4 regions of the Bradyrhizobium sp. CCBAU 25360 genome follow, and region 2 is predicted to be linked to each of the others. Evidence: riboswitches for the same ligand, from Rfam matches in the RefSeq annotation. Region 2 holds a riboswitch; each other region holds the start of a gene.
What was found. A riboswitch is a leader RNA that binds a small molecule or an ion and turns the genes downstream of it on or off. The one in region 2 is predicted to bind cobalamin.

Region 1: another riboswitch for cobalamin. It lies ahead of XH81_RS13460 (TonB-dependent receptor); the one in region 2 lies ahead of metE (5-methyltetrahydropteroyltriglutamate--homocysteine S-methyltransferase).
Region 3: another riboswitch for cobalamin. It lies ahead of XH81_RS25835 (DUF1636 family protein); the one in region 2 lies ahead of metE (5-methyltetrahydropteroyltriglutamate--homocysteine S-methyltransferase).
Region 4: another riboswitch for cobalamin. It lies ahead of XH81_RS25920 (TonB-dependent receptor); the one in region 2 lies ahead of metE (5-methyltetrahydropteroyltriglutamate--homocysteine S-methyltransferase).

What each region holds. Positions count from the first base shown of each region.
Region 1 covers NZ_LBJA01000036.1:110,618-114,283, reverse strand. The annotation lists gene XH81_RS13460 (TonB-dependent receptor) at 1-1,261, opposite strand, end outside; cobalamin riboswitch at 1,376-1,590, opposite strand; gene XH81_RS13455 (hypothetical protein) at 1,634-1,897, opposite strand; gene XH81_RS13450 (hypothetical protein) at 2,011-2,220, opposite strand; gene XH81_RS13445 (hypothetical protein) at 2,359-2,535, opposite strand; gene XH81_RS13440 (adenylate/guanylate cyclase domain-containing protein) at 2,660-3,666, opposite strand, start outside.
Region 2 covers NZ_LBJA01000001.1:827,282-830,947, forward strand. The annotation lists gene metE (5-methyltetrahydropteroyltriglutamate--homocysteine S-methyltransferase) at 1-2,122, opposite strand, end outside; cobalamin riboswitch at 2,224-2,426, opposite strand; gene XH81_RS03680 (nodulate formation efficiency C protein) at 3,110-3,666, shown strand, end outside.
Region 3 covers NZ_LBJA01000042.1:376,201-379,866, forward strand. The annotation lists gene XH81_RS25825 (cobyric acid synthase) at 1-1,204, opposite strand, end outside; gene cobO (cob(I)yrinic acid a,c-diamide adenosyltransferase) at 1,210-1,845, opposite strand; cobalamin riboswitch at 1,886-2,105, shown strand; gene XH81_RS25835 (DUF1636 family protein) at 2,200-2,574, shown strand; gene cobW (cobalamin biosynthesis protein CobW) at 2,571-3,605, shown strand; gene cobN (cobaltochelatase subunit CobN) at 3,605-3,666, shown strand, end outside.
Region 4 covers NZ_LBJA01000042.1:392,797-396,462, reverse strand. The annotation lists gene XH81_RS25920 (TonB-dependent receptor) at 1-1,265, opposite strand, end outside; cobalamin riboswitch at 1,382-1,583, opposite strand; gene XH81_RS25915 (histidine phosphatase family protein) at 1,656-2,228, shown strand; gene cobT (nicotinate-nucleotide--dimethylbenzimidazole phosphoribosyltransferase) at 2,221-3,273, opposite strand; gene cobF (precorrin-6A synthase (deacetylating)) at 3,284-3,666, opposite strand, start outside.

The DNA.
Region 1 (3,666 bases), on a different contig from region 2:
GCCCGGCGCCGCGGTTCTGCTCAAAGCTCGCATCGTAATAGTCGATGCCGGTCAGAAGCTGCGACGGCATGCCGAGCAGCAGGCTCTTCACGCTGAGCCGCGGCGTGATCGACCATGTCGTCAGATGGGAACCGACATAGGTCGACGAGAAGAAAGCCGGAACCGGCGTCGGGCTGGAAAAGAACGCACTCTGCTGCTTCTTGTCGCGCACGCCGCCGTCGACGATGAGATCGACGCCGTTGACCAGGGTCTTGGTGAACCCGGCGGTCGCGCCAATACCCTGCTGGTTGGCATAGTTGAACGGCGTGCTGGTCCCCCTTCGGTTGGTCGCGACCTCATTGAGGCCGATCGAGGGATCGACGGTGCGGCCGCCCGGCAGTCGCAACTCCTGATTGTCGCCGGTGACGGTGAGAAAGGCCGTCAGGCCTGGCGTGGTGTAGTTGAGATTGCCGACGCCGTTCTGCTGCGAATAACGATTGTTGTCGCGATAGCCATCGGTCCTGACCGTGTTGCCATAGAACGAGGTCGACCACGGACCGGAATTGAGCGAGGTCGAAACGTTGCCGAGTCTGGTGTTGAACGAGCCGAAGCCGGCCTCGATGCGCGCGGTCACGGGCGGTCCGCCGACGCCGTTCCTGGTGACGATGTTGATCACACCGCCGACCGCGTTGTCGCCGTAGAGCACCGCGCCGGAATTGCCGCGCGTCACCTCGATGCGCTCGATGGAATTGAGCGGGATGGTGGAGAGGTCCACCTGCGCCATGTCGACGTCGTTCAGCCGCCGGCCGTTGACCAGCACCAGCGTGTTGGCAGTGGCAAAGGCGCCGAAGCCACGCAGGTCCACGCTGGTCTTGGCGCCGATCTGGCCGCCATAGAACGTCGTGATCTGGGCCCCCGGCGTTTGCGTCGCAATGATCTCGGCGAGCGTCTGCGATGGCGAATGCGCGATATCGGCTGCCGTGATGACGGTCGTCGCGGCCCCGACGATGCCGCCGCTGCCGGCGGCAGCCTCACCGCCGGAGCCGGATGAGCCGGCGCCATTGCCTGCCGGCGCGACATTCGTCCTCACCCCCGCCTCGCCATCGCCGATCGCCCTGGCGCGCGTTCGGTTCTGATCGTCGGACCTGGTCACCTCGATCGGCGGCAATTGCTCGGCAAGCGCCTGCTGGGCGAAGGCGGAGGACAGATCGAGCGAAGGGAAGGAAACGGATGCGAGCAGGCCGACGCTGAGGCGCCTGGCAGCAGGGACAAGACGGGACACAATGGTAACCTCGGTATGACGTCAGTGGCACGTCACAGCGAACGAGGTTTCACGGCAGAGCGATGGATTGCTCCGGTGAAGCCAATGTCTGTACTCCCCGACCGACATCTTCGCGTGTGACCACGGCTGACGGCAGGTCTCCTGGCTCGCGGGTCGTGACCTTGCGTCGCCTTCCCAGGACCGAGATTCCCAGTGGCATGAGACGAAAGATTCACCGCTTACAGTTGCGGGGGCAGCCGTGGCGTTGAGACAAATCCCTGCGTTGGGACAATCCCGCACCACATTCCCTTTTGATCTCCATGAGGAGAACCGTCGCCGATCATTTACGAGCCGTTCGCCCCGGGAGTCAATCGACCGTTGGGTGCCGGCCGCTCAGGTCCGCCCTCGCACCCGTTGCGCCTGGGCCCAGGCGGCAGCGACGTCGCGCGGCGGAACATCGACGCGCTTGATCGGGGTCAATTCGCCGGAGGCCGAGACGATCGCGGTCTCCTCGCGCCGGCAGCGCGTGCAGACAAAGCGCACCTCGTGTGGAGACGCCGTCCAACTCGACCGCTTCACGTTGGCTGCCATCGGCCAGGCATCGCAATGCGAGCACGACACCAGAAACCGGCCGGGATCGAGCATACCCATTTCCATCGGACTCCGCGTCCTGCCCACTTGCTTCAATGATTGACCCATGTGGATCGTTCCGGTGCCCAGGCACCGCCCATTCCACGGGTTGCATCCCTACAAGGCAGAAGGCGGTGCGCTCAGCGCGCGCCCTTGAGGGTGCAGGAGGTCGTGCAGGTGACCGTGGTGCCGCGATCGCACGATTTGCAGGCATTGACGCACTGGTTCATGTCGCGGGGATTGTAGCTGTAGTTCCGCATCGGGCAGGTCGGCGTCGAGCCGGTGATGTCCTGCTCCTGGTCGCAGGCCGCCGTCATGAGCGCGAATATGATCACGGCAACGAGGCGCATGTGATTGCCCTGTCAAGCATGGCAAATGACACTCGCGAGGTGCGCTGCATTGCAGCGAACCCCGGCCTTTCCACCACGAGCGATCGCTCGCGAGGTCAAGGATGCGCGCCAAACCTTAAGAACGGATTGCAGCCGGCGTCAGGCAGCAGCCTTGGTCGCGATCGCCTGCCGCATGTCCACCGCCAGCTGACGGTATTGCTCCGAGAGTTTCAGATAGAACTCGCGCTTGGTGCTGTCGGTGGCGAGCTTGGCGATCAGCTCGCATTCGGCGGTGAGCGTCTCGAACCGTTCCAGCCTGTCCTGAAGTTCCGTCATCGGCGTGTCCCCGTCAAACGCCTCAAGGACATCCAACCTAAGCCCGGGAAATAGGTCACGGCGAACATCGTTATCGAGTAGAAACGTTTTTTCCGGACAGGGCGAGCTGGCGCAACAAAAACGGCTATTTCTGCTCCAGCCGCCAGGCGCCGTCCCACCCCTCTTCCGGCGGCTTGGCCTCGAACTGCGCGATGCGGCCGAGCATCGTGCGCGAGGGGCCGTCGCCGGGGACGGCTTCGAGCGCGGCGTTGAAGGCGGCGCGGGCCTCGTCGAAGCGGCGGGCCCGATAGGCGGCGAGCGCTTCGGCATAATGCGTGCGCAGGCTGTCCTGCGCGCCGGTGAGTGCGCCCGCCCGCGCCATCACCTCGAAGATCGGCTGCGGCGCGCTCTGGCCCGCGACCGCCAGACGATCGATCTCGCGCAATTCGAGCCGCGCTCCGATCGCGTCGGCAGTTGCCTGCGAGATCAGGATGCGGGTTCCGTAGACCTTGTTGACGGCCTCCAGCCGCGAGGCCAGGTTCACGGCGTCGCCCATCACGGTGAAGCTCATCATCAGCTCGGAGCCGATGCTGCCGGTCAGGACCTCGCCGGTGGCGATGCCGATCCGCAGGTCACACGGCGCCGGCATGGCGCGGATGCCGAGCAGGTCGGGCAGCTGCTTCTGCAGCGCGGGCACCTGGTCGACCATCTCGGTTGCGGCGATGCCGGCCAGGAGCGCCTGCTCGTCCTCCTCGATGAAGGGCGGGCCCCAATAGGACATGATGGCGTCGCCGATATATTTGTCGATGATGCCGCGATTACCCCTGATCGGTCCGGACATCACCGTGAAATAGTGGTTCATCACCCTGACGAGGCCGCGCGGGGTCATGCCCTCGCTCATCGAGGTGAAGCCGCTCATGTCGCAGAACATGATGGTCATGACCCGGCGCTCGCCGTCGATCGCGACCTCGGGCCGGTCGATCAGCCCCTGCACCACCTTGGGATCGATGTAGCGGCCAAAGGTCTCGCGGATGCGCTCGTTGTGCCTGAGCTGCTCGGTCATGCGGTTGAAAGCCGCGGCGAGCTCGCCGATCTCGTCCTGCGTGGAGACGGTGATGGTCTTGTCGAAGCGGCCGGCCTCGACCTCGCGGG
Region 2 (3,666 bases):
TTTGATTTGGGTATTCGTACTTCCTGAATGCGCCCAGTAGTTCCATTTTCGATCGCGACGTCTCGATCGAAATGACATCCGCATCCATTGCAGCGATCGCACCGATGATGTCGTTGAACTCGGAGTAGCACATATGTGTATGGATTTGCGTCTGATCGGTAACGCCTGATGAGCAGATGCGGAAGCACTCTCCGGCCCAATCGAGATAGGCCTTCCACTCCGATCGGCGCAAGGGCAATCCTTCGCGAAGTGCAGCTTCGTCGATCTGTATCATGCCCGCACCGGCATTCTCGAGGTCGCGCACTTCGTCGCGGATCGCAAGCGCAAGCTGACGGCAGACCTCGCTCCTAGGAATATCATCGCGAACAAACGACCAGTTCAGGATCGTCACCGGTCCGGTCAACATCGCCTTCATTGGCTTGCTAGTTAGTGATTGCGCGTAACGCCACCAGTCCACAGTGATCGGCTTCGACCGCACTACATCGCCAAACAGGATCGGGGGCCGGACGCAGCGCGAACCATAAGACTGTACCCATCCCTTCCTGGTAAATAGGAAGCCGGCGAGTTGCTCGCCAAAGTACTGCACCATGTCATTGCGCTCAAATTCGCCGTGCACGAGGACGTCAAGACCGATGTCCTCCTGCCAACGTACGGCGCGGGCTATCTCCTCCTTGATGAACCTATCGTATTGCTCGTCGCTCAGCGCGCCTCGCGCATGCGCCGCCCGAGCATTTCTGACTTCTGTGGTCTGAGGAAACGATCCGATCGTCGTGGTGGGAAAAGCTGGTAGTCCAAAGCGTGCCCTTTGGATCTCGGAACGACGTGCAAACGGACTTGCGCGCCGGCGCATCGTCTGGTCGATTGCGCTCATCCGGGCAGCGACATTGGCATCATGGATCTTCGGCGAAGTCCGCCGGGCAGTCGCAGCGCATTCCGAATCGGCAAGAGCGAGCCCGACATTTTGGTCGCCAGCGAGTGCTCGCGCCAGGATCGCAAGCTCACGCATCTTCTGAACAGAGAAAGCAAGCCAGCTCTTGACGTCGGACGTGAGCCCGGTCTCGAGTTCAACATCGACCGGCACATGAAGCAGCGAGCAGGATGGAGCGAGCTGTACACGGTGCTTGCCGAGCTTCGCAATCGCGGGCTCCAACCGCCGACGGAGCGACGACAGATTCGATCGCCACACATTCCGGCCGTCGATGACACCGAGCGACGTTACGAGATCTCTTCGACCGACAGCAATGATCTGATCCAACAACTCTGGCGCTCGAACCAGGTCAACGTGCAGACCCGAGACTGGGAGGCTCAAGGCGGTATCCAAATTGTCGCCTAGGTCGCCGAAATAGCTGGCAACCATGATCTTGATAGCCGGTCCCTCTTTTGCGAACCGCTTATAAGCATGTAGCAGTGATTTTCGTACCGCTTCGTCCAGATCAAGGACCAGGCAGGGCTCGTCAAACTGAACCCAACTTGCCCCTCGTTCGGCCAATTCATGCAGAACCTCAATATAGATCGGTATCAAATCATCTAGTAGGGATAGGGGCTGGAACGCGCCATCGGCACTCTTGCCGAGTTTTAGGAATGTGACGGGCCCGATCAGGACAGGGCGGGTCTGAAAGCCGAGAGCCTTTGCTTCCTCATACTCTTCGATGGGTTTGCGAGAGCAAAGTCTGAACGCCTGTCCCTTGTAAAACTCGGGAACCATGTAGTGGTAGTTGGTATCAAACCACTTAGTCATTTCCTGCGCGGGTGCGCCAGACCCCCGCTGGCGGAGACCGCAACTCGTATCCTGGTCGTCGCATTGTGATCCGCGAGCCATGGCGAAGTACGTCTTGAGGGAAACGTAGTCTCCTTTCGAGGCGTAGATCTCCGGGATAGCACCAACCATGACACTTGTATCGAGCACCTGATCATACAGCGAGAAGTCATTCGACGGAATGATCGTGACGCCGAGAGATTTCTGACGAGCCCAGTTAGCTGCGCGCAGCCCGGATGCGTCCTCGAGCAATTGCTGTTCGCTGATCTTTCCCGCCCAGTAGCTTTCGAGAGCGAGTTTGAGCTCACGCCTTGGACCGATGCGTGGCGTCCCGAGCGTAGCAACCGGAAGAGAGAGAAGAGACATAGTGTTAACCCCTGTTGGGGACAAAGGCCATGGCGGACGCAGGCAGAGGAAGTCGCGCATGCGACGGCTGCTTGGCGCACCACCGAGACACCCCGCCCGTGGACCAATACATCGTCGGGGCAGGTCTCCTGGCTTGCTGGTCATCGCTGCTGTCCGGCCTTCCCGAAGCCGTGCTGGCTTCAGTGACATCGTTGGACAGTAGCTCGCCGCTCACAGTTGCGGGGGCAGCGCCGGCATTTGCACCGGCTTCCCTCTTAGCTCCGGATCAAGTGGGATTCGGAGAACCTCGACGACTTGGATTATCGACAGGAGGACTCTTCCGTCAACCTCTCAGATCATGTGCCAAGCTAATCTGCGACATCTAGGCGAATAACCGTGCCTTTCTATGAGCAGCGCAATCTAGCAACATACGGGACGAGCAGGTTGACTTGCGTGCTAACCAGACTTCAAAGTTCATCGATTAAGTCGGCTTCGTGTCGCCAGCCATCATGTAGGCCGCACGCCGACGCCAACGATCGCGTACCAGACGGTTCAATGACGGCAAACGCACTTGAAAGGATCCACAAACTGCGGCCGATACACTGAATGGAAACATCGAAGCGTGCGCAGGTTGGAAAGTCGACAAGAGGGACATAAAACCCGTGCAACTCTCCGCCCTCTCCCTGGCACAAAGAATGCAAGCCGCTCGACATACCCAGTCTCTCTTGCTCGGTATGTCCAGCTCAGCCAATTGAAGCTGTCGCGGGCTAGGGAAGTTAGCGGCGCGTGACATAGAGGGGAGCGGCTGCCCGCGCGGGATAGCCACGGGTGCCCCGTCGCCTCTCCGTAAACTTCTTGCGCCCGCTCATAGCAGCTTCAAGGTTGCCAGCTTTGAAAGATGTACGGATGAAACGCGATAGGCCGAGGGTTATGAAGAGAATGTCGGGAAGACCCGCGCTATGGCTTGCCCTGGGCGGACTTCTAATGTGCCTAGCCTGGCCGGCTGCCATGAGCAACACCATTGGCGCCAGCGACAACCCACTTGTCGAAAGACTCAAGTCAACGTGGCGAGCGCAAGATGGTGAGACGATAGAACAAATCATCTCCAATGTCTCGAAGGTGGCACAGTTCGTCCCTCAGATGTGGGGGGTCGTTGAACTTGGCGAAAACGACTATGTTTTCGTTTCGTGGACCAGGCACCGAGACAACAAATCAGACGAACAGTACGCTATCACCTGGAAAGTCGCGCTCGACGGTACGATTGAGCTTGCGTCAACCTATGCGAAGCCGATGGAATTGGGCTGGCGTGCCCTAGCGCTCTCGTTGATCGCCAAAGAAGTCGCAGATGGTGAAAGGGACGCAAACTTTAGCTTTCTGCATGATCCAAGTAACTTCAACTTTGTGACTACGCCGCAAGGCCGGCTCGGCGATCTTCTGCGGCAGGGCCGATGCACTATCATTGAACCTGTTGGGGTAGACTACTTACCCAAGCAGAATGACAAGCCGAACGAGAAAGGCGATCTATGGCGCATTCTGCTCTTGGTGAATTGCGATATCCAAGGACC
Region 3 (3,666 bases), on a different contig from region 2:
CACGATCGGGCCCATCGGTACGGCCGATGTGAATTTCGTACGCCTCGATCGGCTGATCCGTAGCGGCATGCACAGCCGTAACCCGCGTCAGCGTCTTCTGCGGACTCATCACCGTGTCCACATCCAGCAGCCCGAGCCCCGCCGTGTCGCCCGCGGGACCTTCAATTCCCTGTGGGTCCGCGACGCTGCGTCCCAGCATCTGATAGCCGCCGCAGAGGCCGAGCACATAGCCACCCCTGCGGTGATGCGCGAGCAGATCGATGTCCCAGCCTTGCGCGCGCAGGAAGGCGAGATCGCCGCGGGTGGACTTTGAGCCGGGGATGATGACGAGGCGGACATCGCCGGGGATGGCTTCGCCGGGGCGTACCATCACGAGATCGACGCCCGGCTCGAGCTTGAGTGGATCGAGATCGTCGAAATTGGCGATCCGCGACAGCGCGAGGCAGGCGATCTTGCATTGGCCCGGCTTGCGCGCATCGCTGAGGCCCAGCGCATCCTCGGCCGGCAGCTCGCCGGCGCGGGCGAACCAGGGCAGCACGCCAAGGCCGCGCCACGCGGTCTTTTGCTCGATCAGCCTGTAGCCGTCGTCGAACAGGGTGGGATCGCCGCGGAACTTGTTGATGACAAAACCCCGGATTATCGCGGCATCGTCGGGGTCGATCACCGTCTTGATGCCGACGAGCTGGGCGATGACGCCGCCGCGGTCGATGTCGCCGATCAGCACGACCGGCACGTCGGCCTTGCGCGCAAAACCCATATTGGCGATGTCGGCCTTACGCAAATTCACCTCGGCCGGACTGCCGGCGCCTTCCACCAGCACTAGATCGGCGCGTGCCTTCAGCCGCTCAAAGCTCTCCAGCACCGCGCCCATCAGCGAGGGCTTCATCGCGGCGTAGTCACGCGCGCGCGCAGTCGCGATGCGCTTTCCGTGGACGATCACCTGCGCGCCGACATCGGTCTCGGGCTTGAGCAGCACGGGGTTCATGTCGGTGTGCGGTTCGACGCCTGCTGCCAGCGCCTGCAGCGCCTGGGCGCGGCCGATCTCGCCGCCATCGATGGTGACGGCGGCGTTGTTCGACATGTTCTGCGGCTTGAACGGCAGCACGCGCAGGCCGCGCCGCGTGAAGGCACGCGCAAGGCCTGCGACGATGAGCGACTTGCCCACGTCCGAGCCGGCCCCCTGGATCATCAATGCGCGCGCCATCGAACTCAGAACTCGACGCCGGCCTGCGCCTTGATGCCGGAGCGGAAGGGATGCTTGACCAGCGTCATCTCGGTGACGAGATCGGCGATCTCGATCAGCTCGTCCTTGGCGTTGCGCCCGGTGAGGACGACATGCGTCATCGGCGGCTTCGAGGTGGTCAGAAACTCGACGACCTCGGCGATGTCGAGATAGTCGTAGCGCAGCGCGATGTTGATCTCGTCGAGCACGACCATGCGCAAGCTCTCATCGAGGATCAGCTCCTTGGCCTTCTCCCAGCCGGCGCGCGCGGCGGCGATGTCGCGGGCGCGGTCCTGCGTCTCCCAGGTAAAACCTTCGCCCATGGCGTGGAACTGGCAGAGGTCGCCGAAATGGCCGGTGAGCAGGCGTCGCTCGCCGGTATCCCAGGCGCCCTTGATGAACTGCACGACCGCACAGGGGAAGCCATGGGCGACGCAGCGGACGATCATGCCGAAGGCCGAGGAGGACTTGCCCTTGCCGGCGCCGGTGTGGACGATGATGAGGCCCTTTTCGCCGCTCTTGGTCGCCATGATCTTGTCGCGGGCGGCCTTCTTCTTCGCCATTTTCGTGGCGTGGCGGGCGTCGGTTTCCTCGGCCGTTTTTGTATCCGGTTCAGGCGTCATCGGTCCCGGTCCTTCGGCTTGACAAGTGGCGGCCACCGGCAAATGGTGGCCCGGCGTTGGTTCCTGTCCTATGACAGGCGAAGAGGGAATGCGATAGGGTCCGAATCGGCAAGATTTGGGTCCAAAATGCAGCCGCCCCCGCGACCGTGACCGGAGAGATGCCCGAAGCCACTGATTCCCGCGGGAATCGGGAAGGCGGGGATCGAAGGGCAAAACCCTGCTCCGCAAGCCGGGAGACCTGCCAGCGCGGACGAGTTTTGGACCGGCGGACGGGGTGTTCCGCGACGGGGAAACGGGCCTTCTGAAGAATGGTCCGTGTGCCTCATCGCCTCCCGCTGTTATCTGGAAGAGGCGATGACCGTCACACTTCACGTCTGCATCACCTGCCGTGCCGGCGAGACGCCTGGCGAGGGCGAGGCGACGCCCGGCAAGCGCCTGCATGGGGCGATCCTCGACGCCGGCGTGCCCGAGGGCGTCAATGTGGTTCCCGTCGAATGCCTGTCGGCCTGCAATCAGGGCTGCTCGGTCGCGCTCAGCGCGCCCGGCCGCTGGTCGTATGTCTATGGCCGCCTGTCGGATGCGAATGCGCGGGATGTGGTCGCGGGCGCCGCGGCTTATGCGGCGGCGCCGGATGGTCTCGTGCCCTGGCGCAGCCGGCCGGAAATATTCCGCAAGCAATCGCTTGCCCGCATTCCCCCCATTGCCGTCGTGCCGGAGGCCGCCGAATGAACTCGCTCGCAAAAGTCCCTGTGACGGTGGTCACCGGTTTTCTCGGCTCCGGCAAGACGACGCTGATCCAGCATCTGCTCAGCAATGCCGGCGGCAAGAAGCTCGCGGTGCTCGTGAACGAGTTCGGCAGTGAGGGCGTCGACGGCGAGATATTGAAATCCTGCGCCGATGCCAATTGCCCGGAGGAGAACATCATCGAGCTCGCCAATGGCTGCATCTGCTGCACGGTCGCGGACGATTTCATTCCGACCATGGAGAAACTGCTGGCGCGGCCCGTGCGCCCCGATCACATCCTGATCGAGACCTCGGGCCTGGCGCTGCCGAAGCCGCTGCTGAAGGCATTCGACTGGCCGGAGATCCGCTCGCGCATCACCGTCGACGGCGTGATCGCGCTCGCGGATGCCGAGGCTGTCGCCGCCGGCCGCTTTGCACCGGATCCTGATGCCGTCGAAGCGCAGCGGGCGGCAGACCAAAATCTCGATCACGAGACGCCGCTGTCGGAGGTGTTCGAGGATCAGATCGCCTGCGCCGATATCGTGCTGCTGACCAAGGCCGATCTTGCGGGCGCGGCGGGGCTTGAAGCGGCCAAGGCGGCGATTATTGCCGAGATGCCGCGCCGCGTGCCGATGCTCCCCGTGACCGACGGCGCGATCGATGCGCGCGTCATCCTCGGTCTCGGCGCCGCCGCCGAGAACGATCTCGCTGCGCGCCCCTCGCATCATGACGGCGAGGAGGAGCACGAGCACGATGACTTCGCCTCCGTCGTGGTCGACCTTCCTGAAGTCGCCGACGTCGATGCGCTGGTCGCATCCGTCCAGAAGCTGGCACGCGAGCAGAACGTGCTGCGGGCCAAGGGTTACATCGCGGTCGCGGGCAAGCCGATGCGGCTGCTGCTGCAGGCCGTCGGCGAGCGCGTGCGCCACCAGTTCGACAAGCCGTGGGGCGCCGGTCACAGGCGGTCGAAGCTCGTCGTGATCGGCGAGCACGGCGATATCGACGAGGCCGCCATCAAGGCAGGACTAGGTATCTGATGCACGTCGTCTTCCGCGAGAGCCGCGGTCTGGAGGAGACCGCGATGCCAAGGGATATCGG
Region 4 (3,666 bases), on a different contig from region 2:
TCGGTGATGTTGCCGACGAGGCGCTGGCTGTGCGCGACATAGAAGCGCTCGCGATACACCTGGTTGTTGGTGGAATCGAACGCTTCGACCTCGTTGTTGAACCAGGTGCGCTCGGCGCCGTAACCATAGGCCTGGCTCTTCAGCGTCAGGTCCGGCGCCAGCTTCAGCTCGAAACCGCCGCGCAGCCACACCTCCTGCGCGACATTGCGGTTGTCGAGGACATTGTAGTTGGTATTGAAGGTGCGGTCGTCGATCGTGACAGCCCCAAGATCAGTCCTGTTGAAGTAGTTGCCGGAGACGATCCCCGTCGTCGCGTGCGATCCACTGAAAGCGATCGGCACCAGCGGCGCGCCCCAATAGGCTTTCGAGCGATCCTCGCGATACTCGATCGCGCCCCAGATCTTGAGACTGTCCGAGATGCGATAGTTGAGCTGGCCCGACACATCGAGCATCTTGGTATTGGTGTCGTCGGCAAAGCCGTTGAGCGCCGAACGGCTGATGTCGAAGCGGTAGTCGAGGCCCTGCACATTGGTGCTGCCGCCCGAGCCGTAATGCGCGCGGAACGAGCTGAGCGAATCCCAGGAGAAATCAGCTTCGTTCCGGATCGCTCCCGTGTGCGGCTGCTTGGTCACAAAATTGATCGCCCCGCCGGCGGCGCCCTCGCCCGAGATCAGCGATGCCGGGCCCTTCAGGAATTCCACGGCTTCCAGATTGGCGGTGTCCATGATCCGCGAGGTCATGTTCTGCGGACCGATCTTGATGCCGTTGTAGAGCGTGTTGATCTGGCTGTTGGTGAAACCGCGCATCGAGAAGGCGGAAGGCTCGGCCGGATTATCGCCGGAGGTGACGCCGACCGCCCCCTGCGCCACGTCGGACACGGTGCGATAACCCTGCTCGCGCATGGTCTCCGCGGAGATCACCTCGACGGTCGCGGGCGTCTCGCGCACCGTCAGGCCGAGCCGCGAGGCGCTTTCGGCCACGGCATTGCTGTTGAGCGGCGTCGGGGGTGCCGCAGTCGGCACGGCAGGCTTCGGCATCGCTGCTGCGGTCGCCGGCCTGCGCGCTGCTGCGCGGCGCGTGCTCTGCGCCTCCCGGCCGGCAGGCTTGGCCTGCTTGCGGGATTGGGCCGGCGACACTTCGACCGGCGGCAGGGGCTCTCGGGCCTGCTGCGCCAGCGCAGCGGGCGGATCGAGAGCGGCAAAGGATGTGAGTGCCGCGGAGGCGAGCAGGAATTTTCGCGGTCGTACGATACGGATGGAAGACACGGTTTCGGGCCTCGGTATGACGTCAGTGGCACGTCACAGCGAACGAGGTCTCACCTTTTGGCCCTTCAGCCGTCCGATGAAGCCGAATGTCTGTACTCCCCGACCGACATCTTCGCGTGTGACCACGGCTGACGGCAGGTCTCCTGGCTCGCGGGTCATCACCACTTCGTCGCCTTCCCGGGACCGAGGACCCAGTGGCTTCTGACGAAGGATTATCCGCTCACAGTTGCGGGGGCAGCCACGGCGTTGGGGACAATGTCCCCGCACCGTATTCCCTTTTCATCCCCTCTCGGGGAAACCGTCGCGAGCATCTAGGATTACCATCACAACAGAGTCAATGTGCCAGTTGCGGCGTTATGGCCACAACGACCAACTTCCTTGGAGATGAGCATGGAAGGCGAGACCTTCCTCTGGTTGATACGGCACGCGCCCGTCGCGGGCGTCACAGGCACGATCCACGCGTCCGACGCGCCGGCCGATCTCAGCGATCGCGCGCAACTGGACGCTGTGCGACGGCACCTGCCACCGGATGCCGCCGGCTATGCCAGCCCGTCGCGGCGTACGGTCGAGACGGCGCGCGCGCTGGGCCTCGAGCCGGAGCCCGTCAGTGAATTCCGCGAGCAGGATTTTGGTGACTGGACCGGCCATCGCCATGACGAACTCGAGGCGACCCGCGGTGAGGCCTATGCGCAGTTCTGGAACGATCCAGCTGGCGGACGACCGCCGGGCGGCGAGAGCTTTGCGGATCAGGTCGCGCGTGTCCGGCTGGGCCTGTCGCGGATCGCAGCCGGATCGGCCACGCTCGTCGTGCATTCCGGCACCATCCGCGCCGCACTCTGCATCGCGCTGGACCTGACGCCGCAGGCGGCCTTGCGCTTCGTGGTCGATCCGCTGTCGCTGACCCGGATCGATCGCCTCCTGAGCGGCTGGCGCGTCGTCTCCGTCAATCACCGGATCAGCTAGGACGATCCGGCACATTGGCCTGCGCAAACGTCGCCATGCCATTGTGGAGGCTGCAGGCGAGGCGCACCAGCGGCAGCGCGATGGCGGCGCCCGATCCCTCGCCGAGCCGGAGATCGAGGCTGATCAACGGCTGCACGTTCAGCGCGCGCAGCACCAGCCGATGCCCTTGCTCCGCCGATTGATGCGACGGCAGCAGGAACGGCTGGCACGACGGATTGAGACGTGCCGCCGCCAGCGCCGCCACCGATACGATGAAGCCATCGATCAATACAGGGATGCGGCGCTGCGCGGCCGCGATGATCGCACCTGAGATCGCCGCGATCTCCAGGCCGCCAACGGCGCATAGGATTTTTTCCGGCGAAGCGCCGCCAACGCCGTGACGCGCGATCGCAGCATCGATGACACGGGCCTTATGTGCGCGGCCGGCCGCATCGACGCCGGTGCCGCTCCCCGCGATCTCCTCGGCGCTGATGCCGAGCAGGCTCGCCGCGATCGCCGCTGACGTCGTGGTGTTGCCGATCCCCATCTCGCCGAAGATCAGGAGATCAGGCTGATGGGCAGCCGCACGTGCGACGGCGCGCTGGCCGGCCTCGAAGGCAAACGCCAGCTCGGCGGGTGCGAGAGCGGCTTCGACGCTGAAATCGCGTGTGCCGTGGCGCGGCTTGTCGGTGACAATTCCTGCCATCTCGTCCTGTGCCAGCGTGCCGGCGTCGACCACCTCCAGGCTCGAGCCAAGCTCACGCGCCAGCACCGAGATCGCGGCACCGCCGGAGGCAAAATTCGCCATCATCGCGATGGTCACGGCTTGCGGATAGGCCGAGACGCCCTGCGCGACGATGCCGTGGTCGCCGGCGAAGATGATGATCGGCACCCGCGCGGCACGCGGCTGCTCGGTCGCCTGCAGGCCCGCAAGCTCGATTGCGAGCTGCTCCAGCCGGCCGAGTGCACCGGTCGGCTTTGTCAGTTGCGCCTGCCGCGCGATGGCCGCCTCGCGATGGACGGCGGAGACGTCGGGGCAGTTTCGGGTGACCCATTCGGGGAGCATGCTGCCTCGCTTACGGCCTGCGCTTGAGAACGTAGCTATCCATGATCCAGCCGTGCCGTTCGCGCGCCTCCTCACGCAACGCCACGATGCGCGGGCCGACCTCGGCGAGCACGCCTGACATGACGATCTGGTCGGGCATGCCGAGATAGGCGCCCCAATAGATTTGAATCCCGGCTTGATCAAGCGACTGGAACGCCGTGCCGCCGTCGAGCATCACCACCACGGTGTCGACACCTTGCGGCCAGCCGCCTTCGCGCAAGCGCCGCCCCGTCGTGACCAGAAAGGGCTCGCCGATATCGTTGAGCGGCAGCGCATGGGCCGCGCACAGCGCCTGGATCGAGGTGATACCGGGCACGACTTCGATCGTCGGCAACGGATTGAGCCGTCGTGCAA